DNA from 2 places in the Aeromicrobium changchenzhani genome. Region 2 is predicted to be linked to the other one. Evidence: riboswitches for the same ligand, from Rfam matches in the RefSeq annotation. Region 2 holds a riboswitch; the other holds the start of a gene.
What was found. Region 2 has a riboswitch for cobalamin ahead of AC2YB9_RS16765 (CbtB domain-containing protein). Riboswitches for the same ligand answer to the same signal wherever they lie in the genome.
Positions count from the first base shown of each region.

Region 1: another riboswitch for cobalamin. It lies ahead of bluB (5,6-dimethylbenzimidazole synthase); the one in region 2 lies ahead of AC2YB9_RS16765 (CbtB domain-containing protein).

Region 1 is NZ_CM172480.1:1,950,555-1,955,792, reverse strand. It holds gene AC2YB9_RS09935 (ABC transporter ATP-binding protein) at 1-453, opposite strand, end outside; gene AC2YB9_RS09930 (RecQ family ATP-dependent DNA helicase) at 501-2,618, shown strand; gene AC2YB9_RS09925 (RNA-binding S4 domain-containing protein) at 2,646-3,014, opposite strand; cobalamin riboswitch at 3,054-3,243, shown strand; gene bluB (5,6-dimethylbenzimidazole synthase) at 3,252-3,893, shown strand; gene AC2YB9_RS09915 (spermidine synthase) at 3,904-4,725, shown strand; gene AC2YB9_RS09910 (exonuclease SbcCD subunit D) at 4,738-5,238, shown strand, end outside.
Region 2 is NZ_CM172480.1:3,318,768-3,324,005, forward strand. It holds gene cobO (cob(I)yrinic acid a,c-diamide adenosyltransferase) at 1-63, shown strand, start outside; gene cobBC (bifunctional hydrogenobyrinic acid a,c-diamide synthase/histidinol phosphate aminotransferase CobBC) at 114-2,597, shown strand; partial or broken gene AC2YB9_RS16750 (NAD(P)-dependent oxidoreductase) at 2,603-2,800, shown strand; gene cobA (uroporphyrinogen-III C-methyltransferase) at 2,807-3,595, shown strand; gene AC2YB9_RS16760 (histidine phosphatase family protein) at 3,592-4,062, shown strand; cobalamin riboswitch at 4,049-4,178, shown strand; gene AC2YB9_RS16765 (CbtB domain-containing protein) at 4,214-4,429, shown strand; gene AC2YB9_RS16770 (CbtA family protein) at 4,496-5,238, shown strand, end outside.

The DNA.
Region 1 (5,238 bases), 1.4 Mb from region 2:
GGACATCGTGAGCCAGCCCGACGCCAACGGCTGATCGATTCCCAGCAGCTTCATCAAATCGTGTGCACGAGCGACATCATCGCTCGATGGGCGCCAGCGCGGACTAGTCTCGGTGGTGCCGAGTACCCCGGTCAGCACGATCTCCTCGACGCTCAGGTCCGAGCGCAGCGGGTGGCGGGGATTAACGAATCCAATCAAGCCGCGAAGCGCGCGCATGTCGACCCGGCCGAGTTGGTTGCCCAGCACTGTGACGGTCCCACGAGTCGGGTGATTGACCGCGCCGCAAAGATTCAGCAACGTCGTTTTGCCCGCACCATTGGGGCCGAGCAGCGCCCAATGCTGGCCAGCCTCGACCCGCAGTGACACAGCATCAAGGATTAGTTGATTGGCGCGGACAAAATCGACCGAATCCACGTCGAGGACCGTATGCGGTTGTGCGGAGGAGGTACCCATGATTGATCAATCGTAGGCCTGTCGGTGCTGGCTGACAGACTGCCTGCATGGATCGCAACGACATAGACACCCGCACCGCCGCCCTCGCTGCACTGAGGGTTTTGACCGGCCGTGACGATGCGGTGTTCCATGACGGCCAGTTCGAAGCGATTGCGGCCCTCGTCGACGACCGCCGTCGGGCATTGGTCGTTCAACGGACCGGTTGGGGCAAATCTGCGGTCTACTTCATCTCAACATTGCTGTTGCGCCGCGCAGGCGCGGGACCGACATTATTGGTGTCGCCGTTATTGGCACTCATGCGTGATCAAGTAGCGGCTGCCGAACGCGCGGGAGTGCGCGCAGTCGCAATCAATTCAGCCAATCAACATGAGTGGGATGACGTCCGATCCCGGCTCGCCGCCGATGACGTCGATATCTTGTTGGTGTCGCCCGAACGGCTCAATAATCCACGTTTCCGCGACGAGCAATTGCCCGATTTGGTTGCCCGCATCGGCATGCTGGTCGTCGATGAAGCCCATTGCATATCGGACTGGGGCCATGATTTTCGCCCGGACTACCGTCGCTTAGCCGAGCTGATCGCTGGCCTGCCGAAGGCCGTCCCGGTTTTGGCCACGACAGCGACCGCGAATGAACGTGTTGTGACTGATGTCGCCGAACAACTCGGTAGCGCCGATGGCGATGTCCTGACTATCCGTGGTTCGCTGGCCCGCACATCGCTGCGACTCGGTGTGCTGCGTCTTGATGACTCGCGGCAACGCCTGGCCTGGTTGTTGACACATCTGGACGAGCTGCCCGGCAGTGGCATCATCTATTCGTTGACGGTAGCTGCGGCCGAGGACACGGCACGTCTGCTGCGCGAGGCCGGCCACGCAGTGCGCGCTTACACCGGGCGGACCGATCCGGACGAGCGGCAAGAGTCTGAAGGCATGCTTAAGGCCAATACGCTTAAGGCGCTCGTCGCGACCAGCGCGCTCGGTATGGGCTTCGACAAGCCAGATTTGGGTTTTGTCATTCATCTGGGTGCCCCCTCGTCGCCGGTTGCCTATTACCAGCAGGTGGGTCGCGCGGGCCGCGCCACCGAAAACGCCGATGTGCTGTTAATGCCCGGTCGTGAGGACCGCGACATCTGGACCTATTTCGCCACGTCGTCGATGCCCGATGAGGACAAGGCCGCCCGAGTGCTCGATGCGCTCGGCGACCAGCCGATCTCCACTCCGGCGCTCGAGGCACGAGTCAACCTTCGACGCACGCCACTTGAGTTGTTGTTGAAGGTTCTCGACGTCGACGGCGCGGTGCGCAAGATGCAGGGCGGATGGGTCGCCACCGGTGAGCCTTGGGTCTACGACGCCGATCGTTATGCGCGTATTGCAACGGCCCGATTAGCCGAACAACAGTCGATGCTCGACTACGAAAACACCAGCAACTGCCGTATGCAAGCACTCCAGCGCGATCTCGACGATCCCACTGCCGCACCGTGCGGCCGGTGTGACAGCTGTGCTGGCATCTGGTTTCCCACTGACGTTGCGGCGACGGCGACGTCGACCGCGGGCGCGGCGCTGGACCGGGTCGGCCTCGTGATCGAACCGCGGGCACAGTGGCCGACCGGGGCCGAACGGCTCGGTGCCCCAGTCAAGGGCAAGATCCGACCCGACGAACGTGCCGAGCCAGGTCGCGCCTTGGCACGATTGACCGATCTGGGTTGGGGCGCTGCGCTCCGCGAGACTTTTGCCGCAGGAGCAGAGGACATATCGGCCAGTGCGGTGATGTTGGATGCCTGCATACGCGTATTAGCTGGCTGGAGCTGGAGCGAACGTCCGACCGCGATCGTCCAGATGCCCTCGCGGCGTCACCCGAAGCTGATCACCTCGGTTGCGGAGTGGCTGTCACAGCGCGGCCAGTTGCCATTGATTGGGACGCTCAGCCCAATCGGTGACGGGCCAGTCGGTGAGTCGGGAGGCAACAGCGCCTTCCGATTGGCCAACGTGTGGGATCAGTTCACCATCGGGCCTGAGCTTGCCGAGAGCCTCGCAAGGCACGCGGGGGAGCCGATCCTCTTGATCGATGACCGAGTGGACAGCCGCTGGACGATCACGGTCGCGGCTCGGCTGCTCCGTCAACAAGGTGCATCGGCAGTTCTGCCATTTGTATTGGCATCAGTGGCCTGAACCGGTCAATGCCTGAACTTAGCGAGCTCAGCGGCCGCGAAGCCGTTCGATCAGACGTCGGTCGCGCTTCGTTGGCCGCCCGGCGCCGCGATCGCGGGTCGGAACTGATGGACGCTCTTCGTTCGGCGGAAGCGCCGGGGTGTGATCGTCGAAGCAGGTGACTGCGAGCGGTGCGCCGACTCGCTTGGTCAGGAGTTTCGTCACGACTAGGGTCCGCTCGCGGTCGCCGGTGAGCGCTTCGATCCGGTCGCCGATCTTGACCGCCTGCGACGGCTTAGCCTTCTTGCCGTTCAGCCGGATATGTCCGGCCTTGCACGCGGTCGATGCTGCCGAACGGGTCTTGTACAACCGCACGGACCACGTCCAGACGTCGACCCGCACCGAACTCAACTCCATACCCGGACTCTACGACGTCGCCCCATGAGTAGGATCTTTGCTGGCAACAACCTGCGAGGTGCTCCGCAAGGAGAGAATCGGAAAGCCGGTGTGAATCCGGCACAGGGCCCGCTACGGTGATCTCGAGTCGCCGGTCACGCGTTCACGCAGCCACTGGACCTCGGTCTGGGAAGGCGACCGGCCGATGTTGACGGGAAGTCCGGAGACCGGCCTCGCATCGATCTGTGCGGGAGCCCTATGAATACCGAAGCCCTCTACGACATCATTTCTCGACGCCGGGACGTACGCGCCGAGTTCACTGGCACGCCGCTTGAGGAGAGAACGCTGCGACGTGTGCTCGCGGCGGCCCACGCGGCGCCCAGCGTTGGACACAGCCAACCCTGGGACTTTGTCCTGGTGCGCGACCGGGAGACCCGCCAACGGTTTCGCGACCACGTCGAGGCCGAACGTCGCAGCTTTGATGAAAGCCTTGATGCCGAGCATCGCCGAACGTTCGCAAAAATCAAGGTCGAGGGAATCATGGAATCGGGGTTGGGGATCGTCGTGACCTATGACGCAGGTCGGGGTGGAAGCCACATCCTGGGACGGCATGCGATTGCCGATGCCGGACTCTATTCAACTTGCCTGGCCATCCAGAACCTGTGGCTGGCGGCAACTGCCGAGGACCTCGGGGTCGGCTGGGTCTCGTTCTACCGTGAGCCATTCCTGGCCAATCTCCTCGGCATCCCCGACGGCATTCGACCGCTTGCATGGTTATGTGTCGGCAACATCACGCAACTCCAGGACAAGCCCGATCTCGAGCGACATGGGTGGCGGCAGAAACGCCCGCTCGAAGCCGCTATCCACTTCGAGCGATATGGCGCGGTTGCCGCCGACTAGAGTGACCGGCGTGCCAAACGACGATTCTGATTTCACGCTCGAGGCCGATTGCGACCGTGGGACGGGCTACCTGCTCAAGGTGGGACAAACCGATCAGTCATATGTCGATTTGGACGATCCAGAGTGGCTTGAATTCGACTACATCCAGCGGATGGCAGATGCGCTTGAGGCATTCGATCCGGAGCGCCAGCCGATTCGCGTAATTCATATCGGGGGAGCGGGCATGACTTTGGCGCGATATGTCGCAGCGACCCGGCCGAAGTCGCCGCAGATTGTGCTTGAACCCGATGAGGCTTTGACCGCCTTCGTTCGTGAACAATTGCCGCTGCGCCAACGCTCAGGCATTAAGGTGCGCGGCATCGACGGCAGAGCCGGGCTCGCTGCGATGCGCGCCGATTATGCGGCTGTCGTGATTCTCGATGCCTTCGATGGTGCCCGCGTGCCAGCGGAGTTGACGACCGTCGAAGCGCTCGCGCAGGTTGCAGCCGTCCTGCAACCGGGCGGAATGTTTCTACTCAACCTGGCCGATCGCGCCCCATTCGACTATCTACGAAGAGTGCTCGCCGGGCTTCGAGGCGAGTTCGCTCAGCTGATGTTGAGTGCCGAACCGGCCACGTTCAAGGGGCGTCGCTTCGGCAACGTCCTCGTATGCGCTGCCGATGTTGAACTGCCCAGCGCTGAGTTGGCGCGCAAGGCAACGCGTTCGGCATTTCCATATCGGGTGATTGCGGGCGCCGAAGTCGACCGTGCCTTCGCTCGCGCAACGCCATTCACCGATCAGGACTCGGCGCAGTCGCCCGCACCGCCGGGCGGCAAGGCCTTCTTCTCCTGACACCTTCTTCTCATGACGCTGTCGGTGGCACCCATTACCGTGAGCGGTGTGAGAATCCTGCATACCTCCGACTGGCACCTTGGCCGTACATTCCACGGTGTTGACCTGCACGACGACCAGAGCGCATACGTCGACCATCTGGCCAGCGTCATTGAGGAGCACGAGATCGATGCGCTGCTCGTGGCTGGCGACGTCTACGATCGCTCTGTTCCGTCAGTGCAGACAGTCCGATTGCTCGCATCGGCGCTGGTTCGACTGAGCCAGCTGACGACGGTGATTTTGACGCCGGGCAACCACGACTCATCGATACGACTCGGCTTCGCCGCTGAACTCATGAACGATAACCTGAAGATCCTGGCTGACACCTCGAACATCGGTGAGCCGGTCGTCCTCGGCGACGGTGCCGTTTGTGTCTACGGGATTCCCTATCTTGATCCAGATGCAGCGCGGGTATCGCTCGTGGCCGATGGGGCCGAGCTGCCAGCCCGCTCCCATGAGGGAGTGCTGACGGCG
Region 2 (5,238 bases):
ATGGGCAAAACCAAGCATCCGATGGACGCCGGCCAGAAGGGCCAGCGGGGCATCGAGTGGTGACTTCGTCAGCTCGTCGCCCGGCGAACGATCGCGATGATGTCCTGCAACCCATGAATGCCGGGCGGCTCGATATGGTCGGGCAGACTTCGCTGCCTCGTCTTGTCATTGCGGCTCCTGCATCGGGACACGGTAAGACGACGGTCGCTACCGGCTTAATGGCTGCGCTCGCGGCTGCCGGCCATACCGTTTCGGGGCACAAGGTCGGCCCGGACTACATCGATCCGGGCTATCACGCGCTGGCCACCGGCAAACCAGGTCGCAATCTCGACCCACATCTGGTCGGTGAACGCCGCCTCGTGCCGCTGCTGCTCCACGGCGCTGCAGGTGCAGATATTGCCATCATCGAGGGCGTCATGGGCCTGTACGACGGCCAGATCGGCGGCGATGGTTTCGCCTCGACCGCACATGTCGCGACGGTCACCAAATCGCCAGTCGTACTCGTCGTCGACATCTCGCACGCTTCCCGTTCGATCGCGGCGATCGTCCACGGAATGGTGGCCTTCGATCCGTCGGTCCGGATCGTCGGAGTGATCCTCAACAAGGCTGGCTCCGTACGTCATTCGGACGAGGTAACCCGCGCGCTCGAGTCGACGGGAATCCCCGTTCTCGGTGTGTTGCAGCGCGATGAGGGAATCGTCGCCCCGTCACGGCATCTCGGACTCGTACCGGCGGCTGAACGTGACGACGCCGCGCACGCGCTTGACCGGTTGTCGACGCAGATCGCGGCCAAGGTCGACCTCGAGCAGATCATGGCGCTTGCCGCCTCGGCGCCGCCGCTCGATGCGCGACCGTGGAATCCAAGCGCCGAAGTCGCGCCACCGACAGGCCGGCGCCCGATCGTTGCGGTCGCCGGCGGACGAGCATTCACCTTCCGCTACGCCGAGACCGAGGAGCTCCTGCGTGCGGCGGGCTGTGAAGTCGCGGTCTTTGATCCGCTGACCGACTCCACGCTGCCACCCGGAACCGCCGGCATCTATCTTGGTGGCGGCTTCCCCGAGGTACATGCAAGCTCATTAGCAGCCAACCACGCGTTACGTGATTCAATCCAGACAGCCATCGCTGCTGGTGTCCCAACCGTCGCCGAATGCGCAGGATTGCTCTACCTTTGCCGCAGCGTTGACGCCGCGCCCATGATCGGTGCAATCGATGCCGAAGGGGCCATGACTCCCCGGCTGACGCTGACCTATCGACAGGCTATCGCGCCGCAGGAAACCTTGCTGTTGCCAGCCGGTGGGCGTATGGCTGGCCACGAATTCCACCGGACCACGGTGACGCCAGCGGCTTCGACAGACGCAGCTTGGCTCATCGATGGAACCCCCAGCGGGTTCAGCACACCGACGTTGCACGCGTCCTATCTGCATACGCATTGGGCCGGCTATCCACAGGTCGCACAACGCTTCGCCAACGCCGTCCACGCCTATGTTCCCGGCCCCCACGCTGAGCGCAGTATTCGGCAACTCGCACGCAGTGAACCTGTGGTCAAACAAGCCGCACGGCAAACGGCTGGGAATCTCAAACATCATGGCGACGCCGAAACGGCCGATGGGCTGGTCGATTTTGCCGTCAATGTATTCGACGGCTCGTTGCCGGGCTGGTTCGACACGGCGCTGCGCGACAGCCTGACGCGCATCCATCAATATCCTGAAGCCGGTACGGCCGAGGCGGCAATCGCCCGGCGGCACAGCCGATCATTCGATGAGGTCCTGGCGACCGCCGGGGCCGCGGAGGCCTTCACCCTGATCGCCCGTATCCGCAGCTGGCAACGCCCCGTCGTGGTCCATCCCCAGTTCACGGAGCCCGACGTCGCGCTCGCCGCCGCGGGCCACACGGTCGAACACATCGTGCTGACCGAAGCTTCAGGATTCGTCCTCGACCCGGATGCTATTCCCGCCGATGCCGATCTCGTCATCATTGGCAATCCCACCAATCCGACGAGCGTTTTGCATCCAGCCGACCGACTCCGAGCGCTGGTTCGCCCCGGCCGAATTTTGGTGGTCGACGAGGCGTTCATGGATTCAGTGCCCGCCGAGCAACATTCGCTAGCCGCCAACCGCGTGCCCGGCCTCATTGTGGTTCGAAGCCTCACCAAGTTGTGGGCAATCCCCGGCATTCGCGCTGGCTATATTCTCGCCGAACGTTCCGTCATCCAAGAGCTGCGCGATCGGCAGACACCTTGGTCGGTGTCGACCTCCGCTGCGGCGGCGCTGATCGCGGGTATGAGTGACGTGGCCGTCCCCGAGGCCGCCGCGCGAGTTGCCTCGATTGGGATGCGCAGAAAGCTCCTCGTCGACGGATTGACCGAACTTGGGTTGGCGCCAGTTGGCCCGGCCGCAGCACCATTCGTTCTGGTCAAAGTCGACACGTCGATCCACCAACAACTCCGCGCTGCTGGTTTCGCCGTACGCCGGGCCGACACATTTCCAGGTCTCGACGACAGCTGGATCCGGATCGCCGTACGCCGGGCCGAACGTACCCGCCAGTTGCTTGCAGCGCTCACCCCCATGTTGCTTAAGATTCCAGAGAAAGTCCGGTGAAGAGGGTGAATCGACAGTCATTGGCGGGTCGCCAGGTTACGGTATTCGGTGGTGAGGGGTCTGCAATCGGGCACATCGCAGACCTCCTTGAGCAGCGGGCAATCGTCCTGGTCGTCGCACCGACCGTTTCGGCGACGGTGACTGATCTGGTGGACCGTCGCCTAGTCACCTGGGACCAACGCGAACCTACGCTCGCCGACCTGGCCGCGATCCAATTCGGCGTTGGAGCGGCCCGGGCGCAGCTCGCTCCGACACCGGCAAGCAATGCCGGTCAGGTCATCCTCGTTGGCGGCGGTCCCGGCGACCCCGGACTGCTCACCGTCGCCGGGCGGGAGGCGCTCGAACGCGCTGACGTCATCGTCACCGATCGACTGGCGCCGCTGGCCGCCCTCAAATGGGCCCGACCGGACGCCGAGATCATCGATGTTGCCAAAATCCCCGGTGGTCGGTCAGCGCGCCAGGAGGACATCAACCAGCTCCTGATCGACCATGCCCGCTCTGGCCGCACGGTGGTCCGGTTCAAGGGCGGCGACAATTTCGTCTTCGGTCGCGGCGGTGAAGAACTCATCGCTTGCCTTGCCGCTGGCATCGACAGCCAGGTGATCCCGGGCGTGAGCTCGTCAATCGCCGCGCCCGCGGCCGCCAATATCCCGGTCACCCACCGCAGCCTCACCCAAGCCTTCACTGTCATTTCAGGCCATGTGCCACCCGGACATCCCGATTCAACCCTCGATTACGCCGCGCTTGCCAACTCCGGCGCAACCCTCGTCCTGCTGATGGCGGTACGGAATCTGCCGGCAATCACTACCGCGCTGATCGATGCCGGTATGGACCCCGAGATACCGGCCGCAATAATCGCCGACGGTGCACTGCCGAGCCAGCGGGTCGTACGGGCGTCACTGACAAAGATTGCTGCCGCCGGATCGGCCGCCGAGATCAAGCCTCCCGCAGTGACCGTAATCGGTTCAGTCGCGTCGATCGACGGCTTGATGCCATGATCCTTTGGGTCCGTCATGGCCAGTCGACCTGGAATGTCTTCGACCGCATGCAGGGGCAGGCTGTTCATCCGCCGCTAACCGAACTCGGGCAGCAACAAGCTGTCGCAGTCGCCGAACTTCTGGCCGATCGTGGCGTCACGCGCATCGTGTCGTCGCCGGCGGCACGAGCGACGCAGACCGCCGACGCAATCGCCGCGCGACTCAGCCTCGGCTATGACATCACCCCATTGTTAGCCGAGAAGGATCTCACCGAATCGATCCCCGACGTGCTCACCCGCATCCATACTTTCTTGGCTGGCGACACTTCCGGGAGGATCGTTGTGGTCAGCCATGGCGACACAATTGGACTCGCAATAGGGCTGCTCGCAGGACTTCGCCCCGAGTTGCCAGCCAATTGCTCGATCACCTCAATCAACCCCGAAAGTGGCGCCGTCGAAGTCGTGACTGCTACGCCATTGACCGACTAAATCAGCGCGCGATAGAGTGCGATTGCTTACTCTGAGGAAGCCGGTGAGAATCCGGCACAGTCGCGCTACTGTGAAGCCGCAAGGCCAAGTCAGACACTCAGGTTGAGTTTTCACTCAATGGGACGCGTTTTATCCCCTACTGGAGGTCTCCATGTCATCGGCATCCCCCGCAATCACCCCCGAACTCGAGATTCCTTCGATACCCATCGGAAAGATTGCCCCGTGGGCGCTGTTCTTCGGAATGCTCGCGCTCATCGTTTTGTTCTTCATCAGCGCCGATCAGGGCGCAATCTCGATCCCAGCTGGCAATGCCGTCCACGAGTGGGTCCACGACGGACGCCACCTGCTCGGCTTCCCCTGCCACTGACCCTTCCCTGAGCAACCGAACCCACTTGTGGGTTCGGCCTACTCGTCATCCCTGATCGGAATCATCATGACCGTACGCAACATTCTCATCCGTGGACTCATTGCCGGACTGTTCGCCGGCTTCTTCACTTTTCTCGTCGCCCATCAGGTCGGCGAACCACACGTAAACGCCGCCATCGCGGTCGAAGAAGCGCACTCCGCGCCTGAAGCGGCGGATCCGGCCGAAACTGCTGGGCATCACCACGAGGAGAGCGAAACCGTGGTCACCCGCCACAATCAGCGCACCTGGGGCTTGGCCACCGGAACGATCTCAGTCGGTGTCGCCCTCGGCGGGCTTGTCGCCCTCGTTTCCGCCGCCGCCATCGGCCGCATTGGTCGACTGCGCCCAAGCCAATCGACCGCACTGATTGCACTGCTCGGGTTTATCGCAATCGCGTTCGTACCATTCATCAAATACCCCTCGACACCACCAGCCGTCGGTGAGCCCGACACGATCGGTGCCCGCACCGGCGAGTATTTCGCCTACCTGGTCATCTCCGTCGTAGCGGCTGTCGTTGCAGTGCTCCTCACCCGACGGCTGCTGGCCACGTTGAGCGTTTATCAGGCCGTACTGACCGGCATCGCCGTCTACCTCGCGACCGTGGTCCTCGCCGGCGAGTTGATGCCAACGGTCAACGAGGTGGGCGACTTCCCAGCCGACACGCTGTGGTATTTTCGTCGCGCATCGCTCATCACCCTGGCCACGATGTGGGGCTCGATCGGGATCATTCTGACTGGCTTGGTCGGCAAACTGTATGAGCGAGACGTCCT